Regions from separate parts of the Shewanella sp. SM74 genome, predicted to be linked through region 2. Evidence: predicted binding sites of a transcription regulator. Region 2 holds the regulator's gene; each other region holds the start of a gene.

Region 1 (8,085 bases), on a different contig from region 2:
GTGAGCGGACCATTGGCTGTGAGTCCGTGTAATTCATTTACTGTCTTGCCAAACTTATCCTTAATCTTTTTTTTAGATTATATAAATCTAGTTTAATCGCTTTATTCTTAAATGGTAATTATCTATTCTTGCTCTATCGACAACACGTCGCCAGCCAAGGAGATAAACCATGGCCACCATTTACGATTTAATTGAAACCTGGTTAACCAGCAATCAAGACTAAGGAGCAGGGCATGAGTCAACAACATCAAACAAGTCAGTACTTAACGAGCCAAAACGGCGCCCCAGTGGCCGACGATCAAAACTCACTGTCGGCGGGTGAACGTGGTCCTCTGCTATTACAAGATTGGCATTTAATTGAAAAGTTAGCCCATTTCAACCGTGAGCGTATTCCTGAGCGTATCGTGCATGCTAAAGGTACTGGGGTTTACGGCACATTTACGCTGACTAAAGATTTAAGCGATTACACCATTGCTGACCATTTCAATGGTGTTGGTAAGCAAACCGAAACCTTTATTCGTTTCTCAACCGTAGGTGGAGAAATGGGTTCTGCCGATGCAGAGCGTGATCCACGCGGCTTTGGTTTACGTTTTTATACTGCCCGTGGTAATCACGATATCGTGGGTAACAATACGCCGACCTTTTTCTTGCGAGATGGGATTAAGTTTCCAGACTTTATCCATACGCAAAAGCGTAACCCCAAGACAAACTTAAAAGATCCGCAGGCTATGTGGGACTTTTGGTCATTGAATCCTGAAGCCATGCATCAAGTGACCATTTTGATGTCGGATCGTGGTATTCCGGCGAACTACCGTCAAATGCACGGTTATGGTTCACACACTTTCTCGCTGTGGAATGTCAAGGGCGAGCGTTTCTGGGTGAAGTTCCACTTTAAATCGCAGCAAGGCGTGGTCAACTTAACCAATGAACAGGCTGATAAATTAAAAGGGATTGATCCCGATTCATCACAGCGCGATATGGTGGTTGCTATTACTGATGGTAACTTCCCGCGTTGGACGGTTAATGTGCAGATTATGCCTGAGGCGGATGCCAATACTTACCATATCAATCCATTTGATTTAACTAAGGTTTGGCCGCATAGCGACTATCCATTAATTGAGATTGGTGTATTAGAGCTGAATCGTCTGCCACAAAACTACTTTGCTGAAGTTGAGCAAGTGGCATTAGCACCTAGTAATTTGGTCCCAGGCGTCGGGGCTTCACCAGACAAGATGTTACAAGCACGTTTATTTGCCTACGCCGATGCGCAGCGTTACCGCATTGGTGCTAACTACAACCAATTGCCAGTGAATTGCCCGCATGCCGCTAAGGCAAATCACCATCAACGTGCAGGTGCGATGGCGGGTACACAATGTCCTTATCATGGCAGTCAAACAGGTGGCGACGCTTCGGCAAACTATGGCCCGAACAGCACTGCTGATGCCTTGGTTGAGCCAGTAAACTTTAGCGAACCACCATTGCGTTTAGAAGGTGAAGCGGCGCGTTACAGTCGTTATAATCAAGACGATTATACCCAAGCGGGTAATTTGTATCGCATCTTCTCTGAAGCTGAGAAAGCGCGCCTAGTGGCAACAATTTCGGGTTCATTAAGTCAAGCGAGTTTAGATGTGCAGCAACGTATGGTGGCGCATTTTACTCAAGCCGATGCGGATTACGGACAACGTATTAAACTGGCATTAGGTCTTTAAACTATTGCTGTTGCGAATGTTTGAATAATAGTAGAAACGATAAAACTGAGTAGAAAGCCTCTACTCAGTTTTTATTATCAGCGACAACAATATTAACATTCTCGTTAATGTGCTCTTAGGCCGCGATGAGCGCTGCATTAGGGCTATTTAGCTGCTTTAACAATCCAAATGCTTGCTGCATTTTATCCTCGGTTACGATAAATCCTATAAATGTTTCATCCACGTCGAATGCTTTAATACAGCTTCCTTGAGCATCAATATCGACTTGCCAGCGATGGACGCCATTCACTGTTATACCGCTGAGTTGCATAGGTAACAGTGGCGTTTTCACTTTAATGAGCATGGCGGGAAAATTCACTGCTGTCGGTTGGTTCAGTAATGTGTTCGCCAGCGCATTGGCGCTCAGTAACGCAGGTTGCAAATAGGCCCTATTTTGGCCGTTGATTTGGGCGCAGTCACCTAGCGCATAAATATGGGCATCGTTGGTTTGTAAGCATTCGTTAACGACGATACCTTTATTGACCTCTAGCCCTGCATGCTGGGCAAGTTGACTGTTAGGGAGAAGTCCCGCTGCACAGATAACCGCATCACAAATAAACCGCTGGTCATTATCTAGGCACACAGAGATACTGCCATCTTGGTGTTGCAGTTGGCTGACTCGGGTTTGCAATTGCACTGTGACGTTATGCTGCGTTAGTACAGCGGTCAGTTTGTGGCTTAACATTTCGGGTAGCATATTCGGCATTAAGCTCGCTTGTGGATCGACCAAAAACACTTGCTTACCTGCAGTTGCTAAGTCCATTGCCAGTTCAACTCCGACCAAACCAGCACCGATAACCAGTACTCTCCTCGCGCCATGGATGTCTGCTTCGCAGGCCTGATACTCCATTAAGCTGTTAACTGTGTGGATGATATCGACGCCATCCCCCTCTATAGGCGGAATAAAGGGTCGAGCACCTGTGGCAAGCACTAATTTTTCGTACGCAATTTCGCGTCCTTGATGGCAACAGACTACCTGACGAACTTTATCTATTTTTATGACTTCACAGTGATTTATTAAATCAATTTGTTGTTCATGTGCAAATTCAGTCGCGGTCAATTTTATGAGGTCTGACGCCATTTTTTTAAGGCTAAACACATGGCTTAAATCTGGTTTATGGTATTCCTCACCAGAGTCGGCTGTGATAACTGTAATCGGTTGTTCGCGGTTTAAACGTCGCAGTGTTTTGACTAGCTGATATGCCGCGAATCCACTGCCGATAATGACGATTGGCTTAGGCATTAGTCACCTCATTTTTTATGACAGCGAAAACGCTTTTACCTAGGCCACATTCGGGACAGAGGAAGTCTTCGGCCACTTGAGTCCAAGGTGTGCCAGCAATGACATCTTGATTAGGTTCTCCTTTTTCAGGGTCGTAAACCCATTGGCAAACGGTGCAAATCATTGATTGTGTATCATTTAATTCGCACGCTTTTGTTGCAATCGGTGCCGTCACAGGGACGTTATTAGTAGCAGTATTTTCAGCTGTTTGACTGGCCGTGGTGGCTTGGCTAGGTTTTGACATGACTTGATTAATGATAGAGCGACTATTAGCGCTATCGAGGGGACGCAATGCCCATTCTCGTGCGATTCGCTGGCCGTGCTGACGGCATTCTTGCATCGCATCTCGATCGGGACGCCATTTGACTTTTAATCCCACCGAGGTTTCAAAACCAGCATCCATCAAACGAGTGTGAATTCTATCGACTGCGCCGCCATTCCAGCCATAACTACCAAAAGCTGCCGCCTTTTTATTGCGAAAACGCAGGCCCGTGATTTCTTCAAGCATGGCGGCAATTTTAGGCATCATCACATTATTCATGGTGGATGAGCCGACTAAAATACCTTTTGACCTAAATGCCTGTGCAAGGATTTCGTTTTTATCATGACGTGCGACGTTATACACTTTTACTGCTACATTGGGGTCAACATCATGAATACCTTGAGCAATACCGTCGGCCATCATGCGAGTATTATTGGACATAGAGTCGTAGAAAATCGTGATGCGGTCTTCTTGATAAGCGTCGGCCCAAGCTAAATATTGGTGAATAATTTGGGCAGGATTATCACGCCACACAATGCCGTGTGAAGTTGCGATCATATCTACAGGTAAATTAAAGCTTAATACTTCGTGAATTTTAGCCGTCACTAGGCTGCTAAAGGGCGTTAAAATGTTTGAGTAGTACCGTAGGCATTGTTCCATTAATTCATTTTGATCAACCTCATCATTGAATAAATGTTCGTCGCAATAGTGTTGGCCAAAGGCATCGTTACTGAATAAAACCGCATCTTCGGTGAGGTATGTCATCATGCTATCTGGCCAATGCAACATAGGTGCTTCGATAAATATCAGTTGCTTACCATTGCCTATCGCTAAACTATCCCCTGTCTTTACGGTAATGAAATTCCATTCTGGGTGGTGGTGATGTCCTACAATGGAGTCGACCGCATTTTCACTGCAGTAAATTGGAGTGTTAGGAATTTTGGCCATTAATGCAGTCAGGGCGCCTGAGTGGTCTTCCTCTGCATGGTTCATCACAATATAGTCTATGTCGGTTAAATTAATTTCAGCTTCAAGATTTTGTAAGAATTGCTGGCTAAAACGATGATCAACTGTATCAATTAACACGGTTTTTTCTTCACGGATAAGGTAGCTATTGTAGCTTGTGCCTTTAGTTATTTTGTACTCAGTACCATGAAAATCTTGCACTTCCCAATCGCGTTGACCCACCCAGTGGATATTGTTTTTTACATGAATAGTCATAAATACACCTGTGATAATTAATAATGAATGCGCTACGTAAATCTTGCTTATTTAGTTAAATCTCTTATTGCACTCACTATGCCAACATTGTAAGGCGTTGATTTTTATTGGTATTAACGTATTTCAACATTTGAAATCACTTGTTGGTGTCATAATGACAATTTGATATTGGTCAAATTGACATTACACTGTTGTCAATATGACTTTATTTGACTGTGGATGTGCTATGAGTGCCCATGCTGATTTAACTCAGTTAGCCTTAGATTTAACTGTCGGCGTGTCGACGCAAGACAGATTTGAGCGTTTGTTGGCAGTGGTCAGGCGGCGTGTCAATTGTGATGCTGCGGCATTATTGGCATTTCGGGAGCAGCAATTTGTCCCCTTGGCGATAGATGGGCTCTTTGCCGAAGTGTTAGGGCGGCGCTTTCAAATTAGTGAGCATCCGAGATTAGAGGCTATCGCCCGTGCTGGCGATGTGGTTCGTTTCCCTGCCGACAGTGAACTTCCCGATCCGTATGATGGTTTAATTCCACATCATAGTGCGAACTTACATGTACATGCTTGCATTGGTTTACCACTAATCGCGAACGATCGCTTAATTGGGGCGCTCACCATTGATGGTTTCAACCCTCATCAGTTTGATGGTTTTAGTGATAGCGAGTTGCGTGTGATCAGCGCACTGGCCGCAGCCAGTCTTAATACTGCGTTATTGATGCAACAGCTAGAATCCCAAGTTGTTGAAGTTTCCAATGGCACTGAGGTGCTCAATCGTCCTGCTAGTCAGCAGGAGATCATAGGGCAATCCACACAGATCCAATCGCTAAAGCAGCAGATAAGTGCCGTGGCAGGCACTGACTTATCGGTATTAATTACCGGCGAAACCGGTGTGGGTAAGGAGTTAGTGGCCGCGGCGATACATAATCAATCGACCAGAGCCGATAAATCACTTATCTATTTGAACTGCGCTGCATTGCCGGAGTCCGTCGCCGAAAGCGAGTTATTTGGGCATGTAAAAGGGGCATTTACGGGGGCAATCAGTCATAGGCAAGGCAAGTTTGAACTCGCTGACAAGGGGACCTTGTTTTTAGATGAAATCGGGGAGCTTCCCTTGGGGCTGCAAGCTAAGTTATTGAGGGTTTTACAATACGGTGAATTACAGCGAGTGGGCAGTGATAAGAGCCTAAAAGTTAATACTCGGATTATTGCTGCCACTAATCGAATTCTGCACCAAGAGGCAACGGAAGGGCGCTTTCGTTTCGACCTTTACCATAGGTTGAGCGTATTTCCTATCCACGTAGCACCATTAAGAGAGCGTGGGCAAGATATTGTTATGCTGACAGGTTTTTTTCTTGAACGTTGTAAAGCGAAGTTAGGACTCACCCATATCAATATCACACCCGCAGCGCAGCAGTTATTAGAGCAATACACATGGCCGGGTAATGTGCGTGAGCTAGAGCATGCGATACACAGGGCTGCGGTGTTGGCGAAAGCCGAGCTAAAAACGGCTTACATCAGCTTAAGTGATAAACATTTTCAGCTCGATTCTTTGATGAATCAAGCACACAGAACAGTCGACGAAGATAGGCCATCAGATGCCGCAACGCCAGCCAGTGAATTAGCATTTAGGTCTGAGTCGGCCTGTCGTGAGCGACAATCGCAAGATAATTCCAGTGTTATACTGGGGCTTAAGGCGGCGACTGAGAGATATCAGCGTCAACTTATTCGTCAAGTTTTAGCCGCGAATCAACAAAATTGGGCTGCGTGTGCAAGAATATTGCAAATCGATACAGGTAATTTGCACCGACTTGCAAAACGGTTAGGTTTAAAAGAATAAAATATTGCGTGAAGAAATTTTATTCTGCAGCAAAACCCCTGCCTCGATTCTTAGAAGAACAGTGTTGCTACGCCTAAGAGTGCGAACAATACGGCGCAGCCACGATGTATCCACAACATAGGCAATTTTTCAGCGCTGAAGTGGCCTGCGATCACTACGGGTACGTTAGCAAGCAGCATGCCTAAGGTTGTGCCAGCAACCACCATAGTTAATGAATCGTATTTTGCGGCTAATACCACAGTTGCGATTTGCGTTTTATCCCCCATTTCGGCGATAAAAAACAGGATAAAGGTAGCGAGAAAGGGGCCCATTTTATAGAAACGGCTCTCTTCTGCATCGACTTTATCTGGGATTAACACCCAAAGAGCGATCGCGAAGAAGGACGCAGCCACTAAATAACGTGCAAGATCTGGGCTTACCCAGTTAATGGCCCATTGACCAATCCAAGCGGCGGCAAAATGGTTAAATAATGTCGACAGCAAAATACCTAAAATAATGGCGGTTTTATTTTTAAATCTTGCGGCGAGGATTAGTGCAAGTAATTGAGTTTTATCACCAATTTCGGCGATAGCAACCGTAAAGGTTGAGGCAAGTAGGGCTTCCAAGTGTGATCCTTTAGGGGTGGTTATGACATAAGCACAATAAACCGTCCACCCCTAGGTGCGGTAATTGTGCTCAGGTCTTGCTGGGCAAATCTATGATTTGCTGTGAACACCATGGCATGTTGCCAAGTATGTTGATGTTCACCCTAGATGACGATGGTTCGAAATCCAGTTAGCTACTCCCCCGAAGCGAGGTGGGCATTATACCTAGGTAAGATTTAGTTTCAAGCACGAGTTTATAACAGTAGGTGCTGATAAATGTTTGACGGGTGTCAGAAAAATACCGATTCACATTCTGTAACTTAATGAATGTAAATGAATTATTTTTTGACAACGTTGTCTTTTGTTGCTAATTTAGCCAAGTCATTTCTACTTAGTTACATACTGTTAACTCGTAGTGACTCAATGATAACGACTGTATTTGGCAAACTAATTGAAAAGTTAGGACGCAAAGCTTCCGGTCTAAGGTTGTAAATGGATTTTTTAGTGAACTAAGATAGCGGAGTTGCCGCAGAATTCGATTTCTGTGAAAGATAAACGACTGCTGTTTAATGCTGTTGTTTGCCCAAATACCACTTTTATATCTAAGCCTATCATTATGTTTAGGATGATAGGCAATCAATGGAGTGCATTAAAGTGGCAAATCCTACTGTTTTTTCCCCTATTTCTAAATTGAGTTTATTGGCCGCGGCAGTAATGGCGACGAATGCGTTTGTGAGTATCTCTGCGCAGGCGCACGGTTATGTTGTGGCACCTGAATCGCGTTCATATGCCTGTAAAACAGGTAAAAATGCCAATTGTGGTGCGGTGCAATGGGAGCCGCAAAGTGTTGAGGGGCCATCGGGTTTTCCTGAATCAGGTCCTGCTGATGGCAAATTGGCGAGTGCTGGCAATGGTGCTTTTTCACCTTTGGATGAACAAAGTCCGAGCCGTTGGGCAAAGACGGATATTAAAGCGGGCTGGAATAAGTTCAGTTGGCAGTTCACAGCAAACCATGTCACCCGTAATTGGCGTTACTATTTAACTCGCCAAGATTGGAACCCAAACCAAGCTTTGAGTCGAGCGAGCTTTGACTTAGCACCCTTTTGCGTAGTTGATGGTGGTATGGAACAGCCGCCTAAGTTAGTGACCCATGA
Region 2 (8,085 bases):
TATTGCTCAAGACCTTCTGCCGCTAAACACGTTATTGTGCGTGAATAGCTAACGCAGCTGAACTTGACGAGTCGGATCAATCGCTCTAGCCTGCCGCAATTGTTTTGCTGTTTTCGGTAATTAACCACAGCAAGACATAAGCTAAATTGTCTGAAAACAAACTAATACTTGGCAGAAAGCCTATTACATATCATCTTTATCGCGTACCAAATTGTGCTATTCCAATCCCATCAATGGGGCGACAAAGACAATGCAAAAAGAGAGATAGACATGGTAGACAAATCACAACTGCGCCAATGGGGTTGTAAAGTTATCGACATTGAAAAGTCAGCCCTAGACAATCTTTATCAATATGTTGATTCGGCTGAATTTGCAGCAGCTTGCGAGTTGATCCTCAACTGCACAGGCAAAGTGATTGTCATGGGAATGGGCAAATCGGGCCATATCGGCAATAAGATTTCAGCCACCCTCGCCAGCACAGGAACGCCCGCATTTTTTGTGCATCCGGGTGAAGCCAGCCACGGCGATCTGGGTGTATTGGCCGATAACGATGTGATTTTAGCGATTTCAAATTCCGGTGAGTCGAGCGAAATCCTCACCTTAATGCCGGTCATCCAACGTATGGGCGTGCCCGTTATCGCGGTAACAGGTAAACCCGAATCGAATATGGCGCGATTATCTAAAGTACATTTATGTATTGAAGTCCCAGAAGAGGCTTGCCCACTTGGACTTGCTCCAACGTCGAGCACTACCGCGACCTTAGTGATGGGCGATGCGATTGCCATTGCGCTACTACAAGCTAAAGGCTTTACCCGTGATGACTTTGCAATGTCCCATCCTGGCGGTGCTTTAGGACGCAAGTTATTGTTAAAAGTCTGCGATGTCATGCACAGCGGTGATGACTTACCGCTCGTTAACCACGATATTTGCATCACAGAAGCTCTGTACGAAATCTCCAAGAAAGGCTTAGGCATGACGGCGATTATTGATGATCAGCGCAAGCTGGTTGGTATCTTCACCGACGGTGATTTACGCCGCGTTATTGATGCCGAAGTGAATTTACGCACGACGCCCATTGCCGATGTGATGACACGTAACTGCGTCACGATCACGGATAATGTGTTGGCCGCCCAAGCACTGCAAGTGATGGACTCAAAAAACATCAACGGATTAATTGTTATTGATAAAGACCGCCATCCTATCGGCGCTCTTAACATGCTAGACATGGTTAAAGCAGGAGTCATTTAATGCCACAGCAAGGATTTTACGGCCCAATCAGTGATGATGTGTGGCAACGCGCGCAAAAGATTAAACTGTTGATTTGTGACGTCGATGGGGTGTTTTCCGACGGCCGTATTTACTTGAGCAATAGCGGCGAAGAGCTCAAAGCCTTCCATACCCGTGACGGTTATGGCGTGCGCTCACTCCTCACCAGCGGTTTCAACCTCGCCGTGATCACAGGGCGTCAATCCAAAATCGTTGAAAACCGTATGACAGCCCTTGGTGTTACCCATATTTACCAAGGCGTAGACAATAAGTTCGAGCCCTATGAAGCATTGCTCGCACTTTATGGTGTCACCCCAGAAGAAGTGGCTTATATCGGTGATGATATTGTCGATCTCCCCGTGATGAATGTCGTCGGTTTAGCGGTCAGTGTTGCTGACGGCCACCCCTATGTACGCCAACACGCCCATTTTGTGACTACGCTCAATGGTGGCCACGGTGCACTGCGTGAACTCACAGATCTGTTACTCCTAAGTCAAAATAAATTCACTTCGGCCCATGGAATGAGTATATGAGTCGTGTGACACTCGCAATTATCGCTTTTTTTGGAACTGCACTAGCGCTTTACTGGCAGGTCCAGAACAAACACAGCGGTGATTCCGATAACAGAGTAAAAGATCAAAATACCCCAGATTTCATCGTTGAAGATCTGCGCAGTGTTGAGTTCAATGAGCAAGGACTAGTGAATAGCCGTGTGACGGCGAAACACATGGAACATTATGATTCAACGAATCAAACTTTCTTTACTCAACCTGTTTATCTTGTTTATCCAGACCAAGGTAAAGCACAATGGCAGCTCAGGGCAGATCAGGGCAAGCTAAACAAGGAAACTGGCAAGGTTGTATTAGAAAATAATGTTATTATCGATGCCATTAGCCCAGAAGAACCGATTCAGACCTTGTCCACCAGTTATCTGGAACTCGATCTCAACACTATGATAATGACCTCTGACCGTACCATTTACGTCACAGGGAAAGATTTTAATATTCAAGGCCAAGGCCTTTATGCCGACCTCAACGCGCAAGAAGTGCAATTGACCAGTCAGGTAGTAGGAACATATGAAGCAAAATAACGTATTACTTGCCAGCCTAATGCTAATTATGAGCATGAGTGCTTTCGCGAAAGTGGGCGACTTAAAGCAAGAAGTCAAAATTAAAGCTGTGAGCCAAACTGCGGATATCAAAAACAACCAGATTATCTTCTTTGGTCCGGTGGAAGTTACCCAAGGCTCAATAAAAATCCAAGCAAATGAACTGCGTGCATTTTCCGCTGAAGGTGAAAATAGCAAAACTTTAGTCGCCACAGGCAACCCTGCTACGTATAGCCAGATATTAGACGATGGCCGTCCTGCATCGGCTAGCGCGAAAGAAATTCGTTACGATATGGCAAGCCGCACCTTAACTCTGAAAGGTATGGCGTCATTAGATCAAGCAGGTAGCCAAGTTACAGGCAATTTAATCCGCTATAACATGATTCAACAGAAATTGATGGCCGAGAGTACTGGCAGTGGTGACGATCGCGTAATCACTATTATTCAGCCTGAAAACTATCAAGATGATGCTAAATCAGACGCTCCGGCGGATAAACCTGTAAAAAAGCAGGACTCTAAATGACCCAAATCACCTTAAGAGCACAAAATCTGGCGAAAAGTTACAAGAGTCGCCAAGTGGTTAAAGACGTCAGTCTGACGGTAAAAACCGGTCAAGTCGTTGGCCTACTCGGTCCAAACGGTGCAGGTAAAACCACGACCTTTTACATGGTTGTCGGGCTAGTGAAGAGCGATAAGGGACATATCTTTATCGACGATGATGATTTAACCGCAGATCCTATGCATCTGCGTGCCCGCAAAGGCATAGGTTACTTACCGCAAGAAGCCAGTATCTTTCGTAAGCTAACTGTTCATGACAACATCATGGCCGTACTGCAAACTCGTAAAGAACTTAAAAACGAAGAACGAGAAGAAGAACTAGAACATCTGCTCGAAGAGTTTCATATCACCCACATCCGTGACAGCCAAGGCATGTCATTGTCGGGTGGCGAACGTCGTCGCGTCGAAATTGCGCGGGCTTTAGCCGCTAATCCTAAGTTCATTTTGCTCGATGAACCGTTTGCCGGCGTCGATCCTATTTCGGTTATCGACATCAAGAAGATTATCGAACAACTCAAAAGTCGCGGCCTTGGCGTACTGATCACAGACCATAATGTCCGCGAGACATTAGATGTATGTGAACATGCTTATATTGTGAGTCACGGAAACCTGATTGCCGAAGGAACTCCAGCAGAGATCTTAGACAATCAGCAAGTTAGGGCTGTGTACTTAGGTGAACAATTCAGGCTATAGTTAATCGAGCGAAGCCAATGGAGGCAATTTATACCGCCATTGGGCTTCACTCAAGATAATAATAAGCGACCTCATCCAACAATAATAACGTAGGGATCAGCGGTAACATGAAAGCGTCACTCCAGCTCAAACTGGGTCAACAGTTAACCATGACGCCACAACTACAACAGGCTATACGTCTGTTGCAACTGTCGTCATTAGAACTGCAGCAAGAGATCCAGCAAGCATTAGATTCTAATCCCCTTCTCGAGCTGGAAGAGGATCAATTCGACGCCACTAAAACCCCTGTAAACCAAACGCTATCCGATACGGATTTCAGTGAATCTAGCACTCTGCCACCAGAAAAAGACAGCTCCACCATAGATACGGCAGAGTCGCTAACCAAAGAATCCATGCCCGATGAGCTCCCCATGGACACCACATGGGATGAAGTGTTTACCGCCTCCCCAAACTCAGGCCCCGGCGGCAGTCGTGAAGACGATATGCCCTTCCAAGGCGAGACCAGTGAAGGTTTGTACGAACACTTAGAATGGCAAAAAAACCTCACGCCGTTTTCTGAAACCGATTTAGCCATTGCCACCGCCATTATTGATGCCATCGACGATCAGGGCTATCTCACCCAAAGCACTGAAGAAATTCTCGAAGCCATGGGTAATCCTGAAGTTGAGCTTGACGAAGTCGAAGCCGTACTCAAGCGTATTCAGCATTTTGATCCCATAGGCGTTGCCGCCCGCGATTTAAGTGAATGCCTGCTGATCCAACTGTCGCATTTCGCCGCTGATACTCCCAACCTAGAAAACGCCCGTATGCTGATCAAAGATCATTTAGATCTGATCGCCGCCCGAGACTTTAGGTTGTTGATGCGTAAGACTAAATTAAAAGAAGATGAATTAAGGGATGGTATAGCACTCATCCAAACCCTCAATCCTCGCCCAGGTTTGTTGATCACGCCCAATAATGACGAATACGTTATCCCAGATGTGTCTGTGTCGAAGAAAAATGGCCGCTGGGTCGTTGAGCTAAATCCTGACTGCATGCCAAAAATCAATGTAAATCAACATTATGCTTCTATGGCACGCAGTACCAAAAACCAAGCCGATAGCCAATTTATTCGCGGCCATCTGCAAGAGGCTAAATGGTTTATTAAGAGCCTAGAAAGCCGTAACGATACTTTGCTTAAAGTTGCTAATTGCATAGTGCAATATCAGCAAGGTTTCTTTGAGTATGGTGAAGAAGCCATGAAGCCTATGGTGCTTAACGATATTGCCGAAGCGGTAGAAATGCATGAGTCCACCATCTCACGGGTCACAACTCAAAAATACATGCATACCCCTAAGGGACTTTTTGAACTAAAATACTTCTTCTCTAGCCACGTCGGTACTGACGATGGTGGTGAGTGCTCATCCACAGCAATCAGAGCCTTTATAAAGAAACTGGTGGCAGCGGAAAACCAGAAAAAACCATTAAGCGATAGCAAGATGGCACAGCTTCTGGCAGAACAAGGGATCAACGTAGCCCGCAGAACCATTGCGAAGTACCGAGAGGCTATGCTTATTCCACCTTCTAATCAGCGTAAAAGTTTATAACCTACAGTGGATATCGGAGGACGTTTCTATGCAAATAAACCTAAGTGGACACCATGTCGAAATTACCGAATCGTTACGTGCATATGTAGAAGAAAAGTTTTCAAAACTTGAACGCCATTTCGAACAGATCAATAATGTGCACGTTGTGCTCAATGTTGAGAAAATGCAACAGATTGCCGAAGCGAGAATAAACCTCATAGGTGGTGAAGTTTTTGCTACTTCAGAGCATGCTGACATGTATGCCGCTATAGACGCCCTGATTGACAAGCTTGACCGTCAGGTTATTAAACACAAAGAGAAGTTAACAAAACACTAATAATGGAACTTTGTACCATACTGCGGCCGGAGTGCACTACCTGCGCCACTCCGGGCAGTAAGAAAAAGGTACTGGAACTCATCAGCGACTTAGTCGCTGCCCAGTACCCGACCCTCTCATCTCAAGAGATATTCGAAAGCCTAGTGGCGCGCGAAAAGATGGGGAGCACAGGTATAGGTAACGGCATCGCCATTCCACATGGTCGACTAGCCGATATAGATCAGCCCATTGCCATACTAATTAAGTGTGAAGAGCCGATAGCATTTGATGCTATCGATAAGCAACCTGTTGATATTTTATTTGCACTACTGGTGCCTGCAGACCAATGTCAGCAGCACTTAAGTACCTTGTCTTGCATGGCCGAAAAGCTGAGCGACAAGCAAATATTAAAGCAATTACGCAAGACGCATGATGAAACGGAACTCTATCAGGTAATCACTGGATGAAACTGGTCATAGTGTCGGGCCGCTCAGGCTCAGGCAAATCTGTCGCCCTTAGGGTACTCGAAGATCTCGGCTATTATTGTGTCGATAACCTTCCCTTGCCATTGATTGGCAGTTTGCTTGAGCAACTCAAAGGCAGTAACGATCTCGTCGCCATCAGTGTCGACGTGCGTAACATGCCTGAGCAGGATAAGGTCTTAGTGAAACAACTCGCTAGCCTACCTCCAGATACTGAGTTAACGAGCTTCTTCCTTAACTCCAGCGATAAAATTCTGCTTAAGCGTTACAGCGAAACCCGCCGTTTACATCCTTTGTCGAAGAGCCGAGTCTCTTTGCAAGAAGCGATAAAGCTGGAGGGGAAACTGCTCGAGCCTATGTCAAAACTGGTCGATCACTACATAGATACGTCGAATCTGAATATCTATGATTTAAGCGACCAAGTCAGACAAATTCTCCTTGGTAGTGTCGATAAAGAACTCGTGATCAACTTCGAGTCCTTTGGCTTTAAGCACGGAATGCCCACCGAAGCCGACTTTATGTTCGATGTGCGCTTCCTGCCCAATCCCCACTGGGAGTTGGCGCTGCGGCCATTGACTGGCTTAGATGAACCCGTAGCTGAGTTCTTAAATCGCCAACCACTGGTCAATAAGTTCATCTGGCAAATCGAAAATTTACTGGAGACTTGGCTGCCACACCTCGAGCGTAACAATCGCAGTTATTTAACTGTGGCCATTGGCTGCACAGGTGGACAGCACAGATCGGTTTACGTCGCAGAGCAATTGGCAAAACGCTTTAGTAACGGTAAACATAAAGTGTATGCCCGTCATCGAGAGCTCAACAATGCCAAAGCTTGAACGTCAGATAACTATCTGTAATAAGCTCGGTTTACATGCCCGTGCCGCCACTAAGTTGGTGGTACTGGCTTCCGAGTTTGATGCGACCATCACCTTAATCCAAGGCGATAAACAAGCATCGGCCGCCAGTGTGCTTGGCTTGCTGATGCTTGAAACTGGCATGGGTAAAACCATTAAGCTTATCGCCGAAGGCCCAGATGCAGAGCCGGCTCTCGATGCCATTTGTGCCTTAATCGACGCTAAGTTTGACGAAGCCTGTTAGTTTCACTTCACACTAAGCACTTCATCGTTAGTTTCACTTCATGTCTAGTTTAAAAAACTTGCCATTCACACATGGCAAAACATTTGTCGCTCGACGATACAAGCCACAGGCGATTACACTAGCGGTCATTGCGCTGGCGCTGGCCTTAACCTTACCTTAGCCGTCTTAATCTATGTCATCGACTGACGCTTAGTCACCGCTAAATCCTAGCCCAACACTAAGATCTCAAACCAATTTGCCGCACAATGGAGGACAAATGCCCGTAGATAATGCAGAAAACGATCACACCGGACATAGTCTTGACCAGTTAAACCAAGCGCTTAGCAGCGGCATGTTCGTGCATGTGCGTAATATGCTGCAAAAAATGGCCGCCTCAGATATCGCGCTGATCTTAGAATCATCACCGCCAAGTGCCAGACAAGTATTGTGGCAGCTCATCGATCAGGAACAAATAGGCGACATACTCGATGAGTTGAGTGAAGAACTCAAAGACCCACTGATCCGCAGCATGAGCCCTGAGCGAGTCGCGAAAGCGACAGCAAGCATGGACACCGACGATCTCGCCTATATTCTGCGAAGTCTTCCCGACGCCGTTTACAAACAAGTGTTGCAGTCGATGACGGAGCAAAATCGCCTGAGGGTAGAACAAGCCCTATCTTATCCAGATGAGACCGCCGGCAGCTTGATGAATACAGATACAGTCACCTTAAGACCCGATGTGAATATCGATGTGGTGCTGCGCTATCTTCGGCAAAGGGGCAACCTACCCGACACCACAGATACCTTATATGTGGTCGACAAACAGGACAAAGTCCTTGGCGGTGTTAGGCTGGCAGATCTGCTGACTTGCGCGCCAAGCACCACAATTCGCAATATCATGGATCCCAATATTCAAAGTATTCCGGTGAGCATGTCCGACAGCGAAGTCGCGCAGAAATTCGAACGCAATGACTGGGTATCGGCACCTGTCGTCGACAGTGATGGTAAGCTACTCGGACG
Region 3 (8,085 bases), on a different contig from region 2:
CCATAGACTGGGTCACGGTGTATGGGATCTGATGTTTGAGCGTATCGCTTAATCACGAACTCAATTTTAGCTAATTTTAAACACAAAAGGGAAAATCACTATGGCAACTAATCGTAGCCGTCGTTTACGTAAGAAAATGCGCGTTGATGAATTCCAAGAGTTAGGTTTCGATATGGCTTGGACTTTTGATGCATCAGTATCTGAAGCCGATATCGATGCAACTGTAGATAAATTCATCGATGAAGTGATCGAAACCCGTAAATTAGGTTTCCATGGCGGCGGCCACATCGAATGGGAAGGCATTATCGCCACCCAAACGATTGGTAAATGTACCGAAGAAGATATTGCTGCAGTTAAGGCATTCTGGGCGACCCAAAAAGTGTCTCAGGTTGAAGTTAGCGAACTGTACGACATTTGGTGGGGTTAATGCCCGAGTTGGCATTACTTGAGGAAGTGGTCGAGAAAGTTCGACCCTTGCTCGGCCAAGGAAGGGTTGCAAATTATATCCCCGCACTGGCCAGCGTTGATGCTGGCAAATTAGGCATTGCCGTCACGACTGTTGACGGTGAAACTTTAGGTGCGGGCGATTACCTTGAGCAGTTTTCGATTCAAAGTATCTCCAAAGTTTTCAGCTTAACCTTAGCGTTAACTTTATATGAAGAAGCCGAAATCTGGAGCCGTGTTGGCAAAGAACCTTCGGGTCATTCATTCAACTCTTTAGTACAAGTCGAGTTAGAACGTGGCAAGCCGCGCAACCCATTTATCAATGCTGGCGCGTTAGTGATTGCTGACTTATTGCAGAGTCGTTTAGGCGCACCTAAACACAGAATGCTTGAGTTAGTCAGGCAACTAAGCCAAAACGATAAAGTGTGTTTCGATAAACAAGTAGCAGATTCAGAATATCAGCATAGTGCGCGCAATGCGGCTATCGCTTATTTGATGAAGTCGTTTGGTAATTTTCAAGGCGATGTTGATACTGTGCTGCGCACCTATTTTCATTATTGCGCCTTGAAGATGAATTGTGCTGACTTGTCTAAGGCCATGTTGTATTTGGCTAATCGCGGCAAAAGTATCACAGGGTCTGAGCTTATCTCTCAAGTGCAAACTCGACAACTTAACGCTCTGTTGGCAACCTCGGGCTTATACGATGGTGCGGGTGAGTTTGCTTATCGTGTTGGTATGCCAGGTAAAAGTGGCGTCGGCGGCGGTATTATTGCCGTGATCCCTGGAGAACTGTCGATTTGTGTATGGTCGCCAGAACTCGATAATAATGGCAACTCACTTGCGGGCACTGCGATGCTTGAGCATCTAAGTCAGCGTCTCGGCCGTTCTATTTTCTAGCTTTACCTCACGTTTTATTAGCACTATCAGACTAAATGTTAGCGAATTTCGCTAATGACCTTTTAGTGCTAACTTTCAAAATTCAACATAATCATATTGTTATAAAATTGGCACGTCTCATGCTATAAGCTATTCAGTAGTTTAGGTTTATCGAATTATTCAGATTAAAGGACGAACAAAAATGAAATTAAATAAGTTATTAACTGGATTTGCATTATCTGGCGTGATTTTAGGAACATCTAGTGTGCAGCTGGCGCAAGCACAAACAGAGCCAGAAATAGATGAACGCTGTGAAGTTTCCTTAAATTATGACGTTATGGTTGAGCCTAAAAAATTAGTCATGAGCGAGAAGGGCACAGAAAAGTATCGTATCGAAGTTGACAAGTTATTCGTGGAAGGTAAGCAAGTTAACTTAACCGACAAGCAGAAAAAATTGGTTACTCAATATGCCGATGAAGTTTCGACTCAAGTGCCAGAAGTGATTGAACTGGTGAATGAGGCAGTATCTCTTGCTTCCAAAGCTGTTGGTATGGCCTTAACACCTTTAATGGGTGATGCCGCTGGTGCAAAATTTGATGAAATGATGGCTGGCGTTCAAAAACGGGTTGACTCAGTGGCTTACAAGAATGGTGATAGCTTCTATTTAGGGGCGACTGAAGACTCGATGCAAAGTACATTTAACGATGAATTTGAGCTGGAAATGGAACAAATTGTCCAGAATTCAATTGGCGCAATTATGATGAACCTAGGTGGCCAAATCATGTCTGGTGGCGGTGAGAATTTTGAAGCCAAGATGGATACCTTCTCCAAAAAAATGGACAATTTAGGCCAAGATATTGAGCAACAAGTTGAGAGCCAATCTAAGGGATTAGAAGCTAAGGCTGACCGTTTGTGCGACCGATTTGAAAATTTGTTAGTGCTTGAAAATCAATTGCGCCAAGAAGTGCCAGAACTAGCACCTTATGTGTTGACACAAAACTCAACCAAGGAACTGCGTGAATAGTTCTTGTAAATAGTTCTTGCGAATCGCCCTTAGTTTTAACTGCAATAACTTCTATCTCCTTGTGCATGAGTCAAACTTGAATGCTACGCCCCTAGTCAATTTATCGACTAGGGGCTTTTTTATTGGCTACGGTTTAATCGTGGCTACAACCCTTATGGCTAAGTTGATGTGGCTTAATAGGCTAGGCTTGCAGGGATTTAGTTCGGAATGTTACAGTCTAGAGACGAATATTTGGTATACTCTTAAAATATAATTAAAAGCTGGCATATCAGTCAGATATAACCCCCTACTTTAGTGGACTTTTTCGGTCTAAATCTCTGCGTTATGTCATTTTGATGCGAGATATCAATGCTATGGTTATTTTTAAGCGATGATTACGCTAACCACTGCTATTCACCGAAAGTTAATATCATTGTCGTAAACAGCTTAAGGCGACTTCCATGTTAGAACTGTTAGAACCTATTGCGATTTTTACTCATGTGGCCAGAGCAGGTAGTTTTAGTGCCGCCGCAAGAAGGCTTGGGATCTCTAAGTCTAAGGTCAGTACACAAGTCGCCGATCTTGAACATAGACTTGGTGTTCAATTAATTCAACGTACCACCCGCAGCTTAAGCCTGACTGAAGCAGGGCATTTGCTGTATCTGCAAGGTGAAGAACTGCTGCGTGACGCTGAACAAGCGATAGCCAGCGTGCATAACTTAAATGATGCGACCCGCGGCGTGCTTAAGGTTGGAATTTCCCAATCCTTTGGGGTGATGCATATCATTCCTGCGTTGCCATCTTTTATGGCAAAACATCCTGAGCTTGAGCTACAAGTGAGCTTACTGGACCATAAAGTGGATGTCGTGAGCGAAGGCTTAGACTTACTATTAACTATGTCTGAGCAATTACCGCTTGGCATGGTTGCTAGACCTCTGATGAAGTGCCAATTCCTGTTAGTTGCTTCGCCTGGCTATATTGCTCAACATGGCGAGCCAACTCGACCTGAGCAGCTAGTTGACCACAACTGTTTGGTCTATCAAGGCGAGTGGCACGAGCACAGCATGTGGCAATTTAAGAAGGGTGATGACTACTGTGAAATTGGCGTATCGGGTAATTTCAGGGTGGATAATGCGCCTGCATTAAAATCTGCTGCAATCAGTGGTCTTGGCGTTGTGTATCTTGCGAGTTATCTGATGGAAGATGAAATTGCTAAAGGGACATTAGTGCCTTTACTGAAGGATTGGCAATTGACCCACCATCTGCCATTGCAGGCGGTTTATCCCCGTCGTAAGCACTTAGCACCTAAGGTCAGTTCTTTTATCGAATTCATCAAAGATCACATAGGAACGCCACCGTATTGGGATGCTCCCTATGTCGAATTATTCAGTAAACGTCAGTAAAATAGGAAACATTGTTCTCAAAAGCAGTCTTATGTGGTTTTAAATTGGGCAGATACTTTTCTGGTCATTTAAAATCAATACTTTAGATCGAGTTGATGAGTACATTTGTTGATGGTTTTTTAGGGGTTACTAAAGCACTTTTTTATAACATCCTTGAACTCTGTTCTTAATTGAATACAATGGTAACAGTTGATTCGGAATGATCTGAGTCCTATACGTTTATTGGAAATGACCCCTTTCAATTTTTGTATACAGGTCGGCGTTAATGCAGTTTTGGATCACAGCCAACAGAAGTTTGAGAACTAAAACAATGTTGGCTCTTTAAACCATCATCCTAGTTTTTGGTTTACCTCAGCCTTATCGCTGAGGTAATTTTTTTATTGATGGTTTGTAGCCTTGAGCACAAGTTTTGTCTCCCTGTACCCTAAAGTCGCAACTGTGTGTTAAATGATGTGAAGGCGAGTGCTAAAGCATATATTAATGCAACAAATATAGTGACCCACAGTGAGAAGGGTTCTGTTATCTAACGGGATAATGGTACCAATAAAAAAGCCACTTTCTAGTGGCTTTTTTATTGGGCGCAGCTTAAGACTTTCACTTATGTCGCTTTAGTCGTGAAGCAAGTTAACAATGCTTCACGGCTCAGCATTAAGGCATTAGGCCTGCTTCTTACTGGCTATCCAGAGATCGACTTGTTGTTCTAGTACATCCAGTGGTAATGCGCCGTTAGCAAGTACTAGCGTATGGAAGTCGCGGATATCAAATTGACTGCCAAGCTGTTGCTCTGCTTTATGTCTTAGCTCTAGTAGTTTAATCATACCTACTTTATAAGCTGTCGCTTGCGATGGCATAACGATATGGCGTTCAACCATTTTCACCGCATCTGATTTAGCATTTGGCGTATTGTCCACGTAATAGGCAATGCCTTGCTCGCGGGTCCACTTTTTAGCGTGGATACCAGTATCAACGACTAAGCGACAGGCACGCCACAACTCCATTGCTAGGCGACCAAAGTCAGAATAGGGATCGGCGTAGAGTCCCATTTCTTTTGGGAAAGATTCGCTATATAAACCCCAGCCCTCAATATACGCGGTATAGCCCCCAAACTTACGGAACTTAGGAATATTTTGCAGCTCTTGGGAAATGGCTATCTGCATATGGTGACCCGGAATACCTTCGTGGTAGGCCAGCGCCTCCATTTGGTATTTTGGCATGGCTTTCATGTCATATAGGTTTGCATAGTAGCTACCTGGACGCGAACCATCCGGTGCCGGTTGTTCATAGAAGGCTTTACCAGCAGATTTTTCTCTAAAGGCTTCAACCTGCTTCACTACCATGGAGGCCTTAGGTTTTACTTTGAACACTTCATCCAAGCGCGACTTCATATTGTCGATGAACTTAGTCGCCTCAGCTAAATAGGCGGCTTTGCCTTCGGCGGTATTGGGGTAGTAGAACTGGGGATCATCACGCATAAAGCTAAAAAATTGCTGCAAATTGCCTTTAAAGTTGACCTTCTTCATAATGGCGCGCATTTCATTGTGGATACGCTCCACCTCAGAAAGTCCTAAGTCATGGATTTGATCGGCGCTCATGTTTGTCGTGGTAGTACGGGCCAAGGCATTATTGTAATAGGCGGCTCCGTTAGGGAGTTTCCACGCACCATCGCGGTCATCAGCTTTGGCAGCTAAGGTTTTTACGTAACTAATGAGTTTGTTATAGGCGGGCTCGACTTGAGTAACGAGTGCTTGCTCAGCCTGTTGAAGCAGTGCTTGCTTTTCCGTTTCTTTAATCGCTAATGCGTTAACTTTACGGCGAAAATCTGCGAGTAACGCGCTGTCGTCGCCCTTATCAAAAGGCGCGCCTTTGATGATGTTTTGGCTGTCTGAAATCACATAAGCGAATACGAACTTAGGCGCGATAATGCCTTTATCTGCGCGAACGGCTAATACTGTCTGTAGTTGATTTAAGCGTTTGGGAACGCCATTCAAGCGGCTGATATAGGCCATAGCATCGCTGACATCTGTGATTTGATGTTGGTTAATCAAGAAGGAGGCGATCATAGAGTGGCCGCCATACATTTGATTTACAGGATAATTATGATAGCGCCATTGGTCATCTTCGATGTCATTTTGCAGATTTTGTTTTAGTAAGGTAAGGCTGAGGTTTGTTTGTGGATCGAGCTTGGCCGCATCAATCTGATTGACCCGCTCCAGTTGTTTTTTTGTGCGCGCTAGGGTTTTATCATCGGCGGCATCACCCAGTTCATCCCATTTATCATAGTCTTGCTTGATCCCCATATAGGTCTGCGAAATGGGGCTCGCCATGATGTTTTCCATGAAGATGGTTTCGAACAGAGCATTGGCTTTTTCTGATTCGGTTTGCGCTACTGCATTCACAGGTTCGCTTGCACTGTGTAAGGCTGGCGCAGTTGATGCTGCATACGCGGGAATGGTCAGTAGAGCTGAAAGGGTCAGTGCGACTAAGCTGATTTTAGTTTTTATTGGCATGATCAGGCTTCCTAGATTGATTTGCATCAATACTAAAGAAGCGGAACAAGAATGTATGGATATTAGTGTTAGAAAATGTGTTAGCAGTAATAGTGTTAAACGGCACTATTTGTTACTAACACATTATTTATATAGATGTTTTAACGGCTAACTCAGCAAAATTGTGTCAGTAAATCATTAACAAACATATGACCTTTACTGGTTAATTGCCAATGTTCAGCGGATTCTGTGAGTAAACCGCGTTGTTTGGCCTTTTCCATTCCTTCGGTCAATGTGTCTCTGTGTTGTCCGGTACGCAGTTCAAATTCTTGCTTAGGAATAGGTGTCATCAGACGCAGGCGATTCATTAAATATTCGAGCGCGCGGTCTTCCTCTGCAACTTCAATCGATTCGAAGGTGTAGTTGTGGGCACTCAGATATCCCTTGGGATGTTTAATTTTTACTGTGCGTATGATGCGGTTTTCTTCTGGCAGCGTCACTTTGCCGTGGGCGCCACAGCCTATGCCTAGATAATCACCAAACTGCCAGTAGTTGAGATTGTGCCTACATTGGTAACCTGGTTTTGCATAGGCGGATATTTCGTATTGCTCATACCCTAATGCGGCCAGCTTTTGTTGACCTTGCTCATAGATATGCCAGAGCGCTTCGTCATCGGGCAGCTGTGGCGGTTTTGAGTGGAATAGGGTATTGGGCTCAATCGTTAACTGGTACCAAGATAGGTGTGGCGGATTCAGCGCCGCTGCCGTGTCGATATCGGCCATAGCTTCAGCAAAGCTTTGATTGGGTAATCCATGCATTAAATCGAGGTTAAAACTCAAGTATCCCGCTTGGCTGGCTTTTTGAGCGGCGACTTGTGCCTCGTTTTGATCGTGAATACGTCCAAGTAAGTTGAGTTTATCCTTAGAAAAGCTCTGCACACCAATAGATAAACGAGTGACGCCCGCTGCACGATAAGCACTAAAGTCATCGTGTTCTAAAGTGCCAGGGTTAGCTTCCATAGTGATTTCGATATTGTCACTAAAGGGGATTAGCGCATTGGTACCATCGAGTATGCGTTTGATTTGCAAAGCATCGAATAAGGATGGCGTGCCGCCACCGATAAAGATGGTATGGATCTGCCGCCCTTGGACGAGATGTAAATCTTGGCGTAAGTCTTCCAATAGCGCATCAACATAAGCCTCTTGTGGCAGTTCGCCATTTTGGCCATGGGAATTAAAGTCACAATAGGGACACTTTTGTACGCACCAGGGAATATGGATATACAGACTGAGTGGTGGCAGTTCGAGCTTCATCGTAGTAGTCATGGCAGTTGACGACATTATTGTGCATTCCCGCCTGTTAATACGCCTTGGGCTTGCATGGCGGCGATGAGTTGCACTAGGGCTTTACCGCGATGACTTAAGGCATTTTTCTCGTTGCTGCTCAGCTCTGCCGCGCTACATTGATAATTTTCAGGGATAAAAATCGGATCGTAACCATGGCCATTAGCGCCGCGTTGGCTAAAGTTGATTTGGCCTTCCCATGAGGCTTGGCAAATAATCGGGGTAGGGTCTTTCGCATGGCGCATATATACCAGTACGCATTGGAATCTTGCCCCGCGAGGTGCTGGCTGGTCTTTTAACGTCTCAAGTAGTTTCAATACGTTGTCTTGATCTTTGGCATTTTCGCCTGCGTAACGTGCTGAATAAATGCCTGGAGCGCCTTGGAGTAAATCCACTTCTAAACCCGAATCATCGGCAATGGCCGCAAGTCCGGTGATTTCGGCGGCATGCCTTGCTTTGATAATGGCATTCTCTACAAAAGTGGTACCCGTTTCTGCTACTTCGCTGACATTAAACTGGCTCTGCGGCAG
Region 4 (8,085 bases), on a different contig from region 2:
TTCAGCAGTCGTTTCACCGGTCTCGACTTGCTGCTCGTACTTGCTGAGCTTGTTGTAGAGGGTTTTAACGCTGATCCCCAGTTGTTCGGCGGTATCCGTTTTATTACCTTGAGTGGTTTCTAGTGCTTGATAAATAGCGATTCTCTCTAAATCATCTAAGCGCATGCCTTGGGGGATAACAACTTGTTCACCACCACATAAACCCACTTCATTCGTCTGAGGTAGCTGTAAATGGCTGGGTAAAATATCCTGATCGGCCAGAATATAGGCTCGCTCAATTGCATGTTTTAATTCGCGCACATTACCAGACCAAGGGTACTTAGCAATCATCTGAATACAGTCTTCAGCTAAGCTCTTATTCTGCTTTTCGGCCACGTTACGATAGGCAAGAAAATGCTGCGCAAGCCCAATAATATCCTCGCCACGTTCCCGTAAGGGCGGAACGCGAATGGGAAACTGAGCCAAACGAAAGTACAAATCTTCTCGAAATAACCCAGCCTCTATCGCCACTATGGGATCACGGTTAGTCGCTGCCACAATACGTACGTTTGCACGTTGCACTTTGTCGCCACCCACAGGACGATACTCGCTATTTTCCAACACTCTGAGTAACTTCACTTGATGATCAATCGGCATTTCAGTGACTTCATCGAGAAACAAGGTCCCGCCTTCAGCCTGTTCAAATACGCCTTTGTGATCGCGATTCGCCCCCGTAAATGCGCCTTTGACATGGCCAAACAGCTCACTGTCGACCAATTCTGGGCTTAATGCACCACAGTTAATCGCAATAAAAGGCTCGTTCACCCTAGGGCTGGCAAGATGTATGGTATTAGCAACCAGTTCTTTCCCGACCCCACTTTCCCCAATAATCAGCACATTACTGCCTGTAGCAGAGACGCGACGAATTGTGCGGTATAGCTTGTGCATAGGAGCTGATGAACCAACAAGCAAACCGTATTGGTCTAGCTCGCTAGCAAAAGGATGCAGTCGATTAGGCGATGATGCTAAATACTGTGCAAAATCAGCAAAAATTTCGCTGATTAGCGGCATATCGTAAGGTTTGCGAAAGTGGTAACCAGCAAAATGAGACATTAACTGATCAAGATTGGGGTTTGGCTGACCGTCGGAGAGAAAAATAAACTCAATATTTGACATGGCCGCATTATCCAGCAGCACAAGGTAATCTTCACGACTAAGACTGGATAACTCAATAATGGCAACATCGACGTGATTTGCCCCTAGCTGCTCTATCCAAGGCAAGTCATCGACACTGCGTAGCTTATTAAAGTCAGCAGCACCAGCAAGTTCGATGATTGCTTGCTCGGCGCTAACATCCTGCAAGTGATAAAAAAGTGTCAGTCGAGCCATGCGTATCTACTCCCTGTATGAAAAACTACTGTATGTCAGCCATGAAATTTTAACAACAGCAACGGTAATAGTTGCCGATGTTCTAAGATGATATCTCGATGAACTGAGAATATCAGTCTAAAAATCAGCCTGTTAAAATATCATTAAAAACGAGAACAGAATATGCATGGTAGCTGAACGAAACAAAATCAGTTTACCCAAGCAGTTAAACAATCTATGTCGAACACTGGCATTAGGAGGCCCATAATGAAGTCTAATGTTGTGCAACATCAGACTGATATCCGCGCCGATATCATGTTGATCGATGAAATCATCAAGCTGAATCAGGAAGGACTCACATTTTACAACCAAGCGAGGAGGTATGTCGAAGACTATAATCTTAAGCGTGTTTTTTCCGCCAAAGCTAACATCCACCAACGAATGTTAACTCGGTTTGAACAGCTGAGACGTTTGGCTGACGAGCCAATTAATGGCCTAAGTCACACCGTGCCCGTCACTTATACTCAAGCAACAGAATTGCTGCAACAGTGCCAAATCTCGCAGGCTATGACCGCCCTTGTCGATATAGAGCAGCAAGTGCTAATCCAAATAAAACAAGCAGTAAGGCAAGCGCATCAGCCACAACTTGCAAACCAACTTGCAGAGGGTGCCGCTTGGCTGCAAATGAGTTACGACGGTACGGGATCGCTCAATCACCATTAATTCCCTGTCGCTAAGTGAGCCATATTTAACCGACTCCCCTCCACTTTTACTACAGACATAATACCGCACTGATGAGTGCGGTTTTTTATGCTCGAATGATGGCTCAGCATGCCAGAAAAAATTACATTTTGTCGGTAAAAAAGACCGACCAAAAGGAAAATGCCAAGGTATAAAAACGCCAAATAAAACAATTAAAACATTAAAAATCATTACCTTAAAAACATTGGCACGATTGGCGCATTATCTAGCTTCGAGAAAACAACGGAGGATATGATTATGAAAACTACAACAGCATCAGTACTAGTGGCTTTACTTGTCGGTTCAATCAGTTTAAATGTGGCTGCCGCCCAAGATTGGAAAGGCGGAACCAAGGATGCGTGGATCGATGGTAAAGCAGAAACCACTTTACTGCTCAACACGAATCTCAATTCCTTCGACATCATTACAGATGTCAAAGATGGTAAAGTGACGTTAACAGGTAAAGTGGAAAGCAGTGTGGATAAAGCCCTCGCCACAGAGCTCATCAAGAGTTTAGATGGGGTGAAAGATGTCGATAACCAACTCACTGTGATGAATGAAAAAGAAGGCACCAGTGAAGTTGTTGCCACCTTAACTGACTCTAAAGTTGCCACTGTCATCAAAACGCGTTTACTGTTTTCAACTGACGTATCCGGCACCCAAATTAATGTGGATGTTGCCAATGGCATAGTGACATTGAAAGGTGAAGTTGCCAGCGATGCCGAACGTCAACTAGCACTGAAAATTGCCGAAAATACCGACGATGTGAAAAAGGTCGTTGATAAAATTAAAGTTGTTAAAAAAGTGTCTTAACTCTCGCGACAACGGCATTTTTTAAATTAAACGTATTTTAAGTAACAGCACGCCGATCTAGACTCAAGGTTCGATAGTGCTTTATGAAAAAAGAATCAAAAAAACCAGCCTCAGCTGGTTTTTTTATGTCCATTTTCAGACTCAATCGAAAAGACTTACTCACTTAAATTAAGAGGAGTGAATTAAGATGACTCGAATGATCATAAAGGAGAAGAGTTACAGAAAACTGAGCTAAAACGCAGGCGTTACTCAAGCTTCAAAGCCAAACTAAGCTTCAAAGTCAAACTAAGCTTCAAAGCCAAACTGGAATGCATAAAAATGTTGGCCATTCTCAATATTGATGGTCATAGTGCCAGTTAACCCCAGCAACTCCCCCGCCCCAGAATGGGGTATCACTTCTAAGATCAGACGATTTTGTCCATCGGTCATAATGCCAAAATGTTGTAATACAAAACTGCCCTGCTTACCGCACAAATTACCAACCACTTGTTCAATGGCCACATAGCCAGCTGAGCCCTTGACTGACGTCATAGCACTGAGCATTTCCCCCTTGCTGCGCCCCTCAAGCTCACCATAAAAGGTTTTATCTAAGCCCATACGCCCTAGGGTCACACCACCAATGCCAGTAGCATAGGGGCTATCAGGAGTGAGCTTAACATCAAATTTCCCAGTGATTTTGCTAACTTGCATGACACTCTCCTTGTCGAAATCTTATGCTGACCTATTACCTGCTAACGCTTGCTACTGAAGCAAACATCACCCACAGACCGAAAAACAACTTAGCATAAGCCTACGTAGATCCATAATGGCATTTACACGTTACTTATGTATGCTGGTCTCACTCACTATCATCTCTATGGTTTTGACTATTTCAGGGGTTTCAGACATGGGTTGGTCAGACGCTCTATCACGATAAGTCACAGCAATTTTAAATGGGGCTTCAAAAGGATAAACAGGTTCAATACTATCCACCTCGATTCGATCGCCAAGCATGACACTGCCTAAGTGTTTCAAGCTATTGTGTTTAAAATCCAGATTAAACAATCCAAGATACCAAAATACGCCTGAACCTTGAGTCGTCACAATAAAGGGCGCCACAAAGGGCATAGTTTGCATTTTAGGATCATCTTGAATCGGTGCGTCACTTTGGGTGTCCGGCTCTAGAGCGGGATCGAAATTTAACGGTGTAATGCGCAAGTAATCGAGTAATGCTCGACCTTTTACCTCACCATCTTGGTAATCGCCCATAGCAAACTCTGTTTGCTTGATCTTAATAAAATGAGTCAGTGCAACGGACTTGCCGCCCTCAGGCAGCGTTATTTCAACAGGATTGGCGGTATTTAAGCTAAAGAGTTTGAGCATCACTTCCGATGCATTCGCCACAGGCTTTACCTCAAAAGGTGTCACAGTTTCGATCTCATTCGCCTGAGCCTGAGTTTTTTCATGCGCCATGGCTTCATCGTATTGCATCACCTGTCCATCTTCCATCACCATATAAATATCATCATTGGTCATGTTGAAACGGTAAATACCCGCAGCAAGTAAGGCTAATACCACTAAGGTTGCCGCTATGGTTAATTTTACAAACGTACTCATCTTCTCTCCCCAATCACGCTCGTTATGCGCTACTTTTCTAACACCGATAAACTTCAAATCAATGTCGGAGCAGTATTACAGATACTGAGTTAAAGCGAAGTGGGTAAAGTGTAAAAAATGCCGCTATTTTGAATTTTGTCAGGCTAAGTTCAGCAACATGCCTTTTACTCGACAAATATGATGGGCCGAGTAAATACTCAGCCCAATACATCACTACTTTTCGTTTTTCCACAAGGCTGGGGTTTGGTTCGGTTGCCAATTGCTTTGGGAGAAATGTGCTTGCACTAGGGAATAGATTTTATCTTGATAGGACACAAACTCAGGTAGTTGATAATTATGCTGCTCCTGCCAAGCAGGGGCATAGTTATCTAGCGTATCAAAACGATACCCTTGACGTTGAGCTTCTTCAACAAAACGCTTAATTTTAGGCAAGTTGATGGTTGCACCTTGTCCGCGGTGAGCATTCTCAAACAGGAAGTCGTGGGTCAAGATAACCACTTTCCCGTTATGTAAACCATCACTACAATCTAAGTTCTGCGTACGACTGTTAAGCGGATTCATCGTCGTTCCTGCGCAGGTGTTAATCACTTGATTGACTTTTGCCACCAGCTCAACCCCATCGGCCATGGATTCAGCAGGAAAAGCAACCCCCCAATCCTCTGGTCCCCAGTCTAGATCCCAGCCAAATATTTTATAGTCACTCTCAGCGAGCATGTTTTGAATTTGCACCGCAACTTGCGAACTGTTGGTCGAGGTTTCTGCGGTACAAGCAAAAGCGGGGTCCCAAGGCGGCACTGTATCGGATGTCGCACACAAGCCGTCGCCTTTGAGTTTACTGGTCACTCGCCAACCATTGGTGTAAGGCAAACGTGCCAACTTAGTCATCTTGTTATTGGGATAACTGGCGGCATTAGGAATAAGTTCAACCACTTTGGCCGTGTTCGTCACAAAATAGGTGAAATCGGTGGCCGCATCTTGATAGGATTTTACAGGCCAGAGTCCAACTTGATTACAATATGCCGCCCCAGATTGCACGCCATCAGTGCAGTTATGCAGCATATGATCGTAACTGTGGTTTGCCAGAATATGACCATCGTCTAGCAAACGTTGTAGGGCGACAGCCGCTAATGCCTCGTTTTCATCTCCTTCGCCATACATATGAAACGCATTAATAAAGAACGTCGCCTTAATATTGGCATCCTTTAACGCATCTAACAGCCCTAAGGTCGCGTCAATTGGACCATCATCAAAGGTAAGGTAAATGGTTTTATCGCTGGCGTAGGCCGCACTTAAGCCAGTACTCAAGCTCGCAACACAAAGCCCAACTGCAACGGCTATCGATTTCAGTTTCATGATTTCATCCTATAAATAATGTTTAAAGATGAATAAGTTAGTTCTCTTTACGCACTGGTTAATTCATAACCTGTAGACAGCGAGTTCACTCATCCGTTTAGCTTATCTATAGTGAGTAATCCCGCCGGCATTAGTTATACCATCCTAGCAACAAGCCATACTTTTCTACGCTAAGTCGATAAATCCTGCCTTTGCACCAGTTATACCAATCACATTAAATATCTAATCAGTTCAGAGCCTCACAGGCATTTCAATCCAAGGCGCATTGACGCAGAAATGGTCATTCCCTTTTAAGTCAATGCAACACCGGAGTGGGATGCCTGTGTGGCTCCCAAAGGGCGGGTTTCAACGCGCTTTATACTGCGTTTAAGGCTTTCGACAGAGCACCACTATGCCTTCAAGCCTTCGCCTTGTCTAAAGCGCGTTGAATTCCCGCTGAATGAACAGATATTTAATACGATTGGTATTAACTATCCCCTTACCCAAGGCTTCAAAGACAATAGAAAAATACCAATCCTAGTGTGAAAAGTACCGCATCAACAATTCGATAACAGGTAAGTTAACTGGAGAAAAAAACAACATAAAAGCACTACAGGGATGCAATAACATGTCAGAAGGTCAACTATTTAAGAGCTCTTTGCTCGCATTATGTATCGCTAACGCCTTGTTCGGGATGAGCTCAACCGCAGTCGCGGCGGAGCAACAAGAGGCAACTGCAGAAAATATTGAGGTAATCCAAGTACGCGGCATACGTCGCTCGATTGAAGCCTCTATGAATACCAAACGCTTCGCCGACTCCACGGTCGATGCTATCACCTCGGAAGACATAGGTAAGTTTCCCGATAAAAACATCGGTGATGCGCTGCAGCGCATTTCTGGGGTGACGGTCGATAGACAATACGGTGAAGTGAGCGGGGTCACCATTCGTGGTACAGCGCCAGAACAGAGTCGTATTTTGCTGAACGGTCAAACCGTTGCGAGCACCTCTTGGTATGATCTTGGTCCTGCCACTCGTACCTTCAACATGGAATTATTGTCAGCCGAGCAAGTTAGTGCGGTTGAAGTCCACAAAACGCCAACCGCTAGCCTTGAAGAAGGTGCGCTGGGCGGCACTGTCGATCTCAAAACCCGTAAGCCCTTAGATCTCGATGCTCACACCTATCAAGTGGCGGGTGAGTTGAGCCAAAGCAGCCTGTACGATGAAACAGATCCGAGTGGATCTTTCGTCGGAAGTTGGAAAAATGACGATGAAAAATTTGGTATTTTAGGTGCTTACTCAGTAGAAAAACTCACCAGTGGTCGGCATGTATTAGAATCGCTCAGCGGTTACTATGAGTACTTTTCCGCTGATCCTGCACAAAACCAAGAATCAACTGTAGGGGCGTGGGGGATTGGCTCACAAGCATTTAGAGCCGAACGTGAAAGGACCAGTGCCCAAGTTACACTGCAATTTGCACCGACTGAAAAAACAGAGTTCACCTTAGATTACTTTAATTTTGAACTCGATATCCCCCACGTAAACCATAACTTCTTAACCGTTGGCGCCCGCGGTTCGGGCTCCACCAACGTAGTAAATAACGCCCAAGGCGGCACAGCATCGGCAACGATTCTGCCAGCGTATGCGTCGATTATTTATAACCCTGTGGTACGCCACGCGGTCAATATGAAGTCTGACGTACTCAACTTAACCGGAAAATACGTCGGGGACAGTTTCACCCTTAGCGGCGTCATTGGCCAATCGACCTCAGATGGCGGCACCCAAGGCGGCTCATCTTCTTGGTGGATCCCTGCGACGGACCAAGGCGGCAAAATTGGCGATCCCGCCTTCCCTAATGGTCAAGGCAGTGTCGATGGTGGCTTTAGTTACGATGCCACAGGTCCCTATCAAGTGGTGCTCACGAGCCTAGATGCCAACGATGCTAGCCAGTTCAAGCATGCGCAAGAAGCCAACTACGAAACCACAGTGCAAGATCATAAAGTCACCTACGCACAGTCTGACTTCGAATATCAACTCGAGCATGATTTTATTAATAAAATTGCGGTCGGGATTAAGTACAACACCAGTGATTTCGAGCGCAATGCCTTCAATCGTAACCCCGCAGAAATCCTAGGTTTCGTGCCTAATGGCAACCTAGCCAACTGGAGCGATGGCGTACTGTCTGGCCTGCATTCCCAGAGTGGCGGCAATGTACTCGACTCCTATGCCAAGTTAGATGAAGACAAATGGTGGGCGTT

The links. The regulator sigma-54, encoded in region 2, starts transcription at its own class of promoters, with help from an activator protein. The targets are predictions, from matches to a motif close to GTTGGCACGNNNNTNGNNT.
Region 1: the regulator sigma-54 is predicted to act here: its motif matches at 4,581-4,599, upstream of norV (anaerobic nitric oxide reductase flavorubredoxin).
Region 3: the regulator sigma-54 is predicted to act here: its motif matches at 1,448-1,466, upstream of L5M49_RS08740 (YggN family protein).
Region 4: the regulator sigma-54 is predicted to act here: its motif matches at 2,293-2,311, upstream of L5M49_RS15900 (BON domain-containing protein).

Annotation. Positions count from the first base shown of each region.
Region 1 covers NZ_JAKKRZ010000004.1:110,837-118,921, forward strand. Annotated here, with positions in the region: gene katB (catalase KatB) at 234-1,709, shown strand; gene norW (NADH:flavorubredoxin reductase NorW) at 1,825-2,991, opposite strand; gene norV (anaerobic nitric oxide reductase flavorubredoxin) at 2,984-4,513, opposite strand; gene norR (nitric oxide reductase transcriptional regulator NorR) at 4,740-6,347, shown strand; gene L5M49_RS06260 (TMEM165/GDT1 family protein) at 6,398-6,952, opposite strand; cyclic di-GMP riboswitch class I at 7,363-7,462, shown strand; gene gbpA (N-acetylglucosamine-binding protein GbpA) at 7,586-8,085, shown strand, end outside.
Region 2 covers NZ_JAKKRZ010000007.1:74,940-83,024, forward strand. Annotated here, with positions in the region: gene L5M49_RS09310 (KpsF/GutQ family sugar-phosphate isomerase) at 271-1,248, shown strand; gene kdsC (3-deoxy-manno-octulosonate-8-phosphatase KdsC) at 1,248-1,799, shown strand; gene lptC (LPS export ABC transporter periplasmic protein LptC) at 1,796-2,356, shown strand; gene lptA (lipopolysaccharide transport periplasmic protein LptA) at 2,343-2,897, shown strand; gene lptB (LPS export ABC transporter ATP-binding protein) at 2,894-3,625, shown strand; gene L5M49_RS09335 (RNA polymerase factor sigma-54) at 3,733-5,211, shown strand; gene hpf (ribosome hibernation promoting factor) at 5,240-5,527, shown strand; gene ptsN (PTS IIA-like nitrogen regulatory protein PtsN) at 5,530-5,973, shown strand; gene rapZ (RNase adapter RapZ) at 5,970-6,824, shown strand; gene L5M49_RS09355 (HPr family phosphocarrier protein) at 6,811-7,086, shown strand; gene mgtE (magnesium transporter) at 7,343-8,085, shown strand, end outside.
Region 3 covers NZ_JAKKRZ010000006.1:188,425-196,509, forward strand. Annotated here, with positions in the region: gene trmB (tRNA (guanosine(46)-N7)-methyltransferase TrmB) at 1-52, shown strand, start outside; gene L5M49_RS08730 (YggL family protein) at 101-427, shown strand; gene glsB (glutaminase B) at 427-1,341, shown strand; gene L5M49_RS08740 (YggN family protein) at 1,523-2,344, shown strand; gene L5M49_RS08745 (LysR family transcriptional regulator) at 2,785-3,726, shown strand; gene L5M49_RS08750 (DUF885 domain-containing protein) at 4,383-6,233, opposite strand; gene hemW (radical SAM family heme chaperone HemW) at 6,386-7,552, opposite strand; gene rdgB (RdgB/HAM1 family non-canonical purine NTP pyrophosphatase) at 7,552-8,085, opposite strand, start outside.
Region 4 covers NZ_JAKKRZ010000015.1:109,975-118,059, forward strand. Annotated here, with positions in the region: gene L5M49_RS15890 (sigma-54 interaction domain-containing protein) at 1-1,368, opposite strand, end outside; gene L5M49_RS15895 (hypothetical protein) at 1,615-2,070, shown strand; gene L5M49_RS15900 (BON domain-containing protein) at 2,347-2,901, shown strand; gene L5M49_RS15905 (DUF3224 domain-containing protein) at 3,187-3,591, opposite strand; gene L5M49_RS15910 (hypothetical protein) at 3,721-4,497, opposite strand; gene L5M49_RS15915 (polysaccharide deacetylase family protein) at 4,711-5,850, opposite strand; gene L5M49_RS15920 (hypothetical protein) at 6,175-6,375, shown strand; gene L5M49_RS15925 (TonB-dependent receptor) at 6,458-8,085, shown strand, end outside.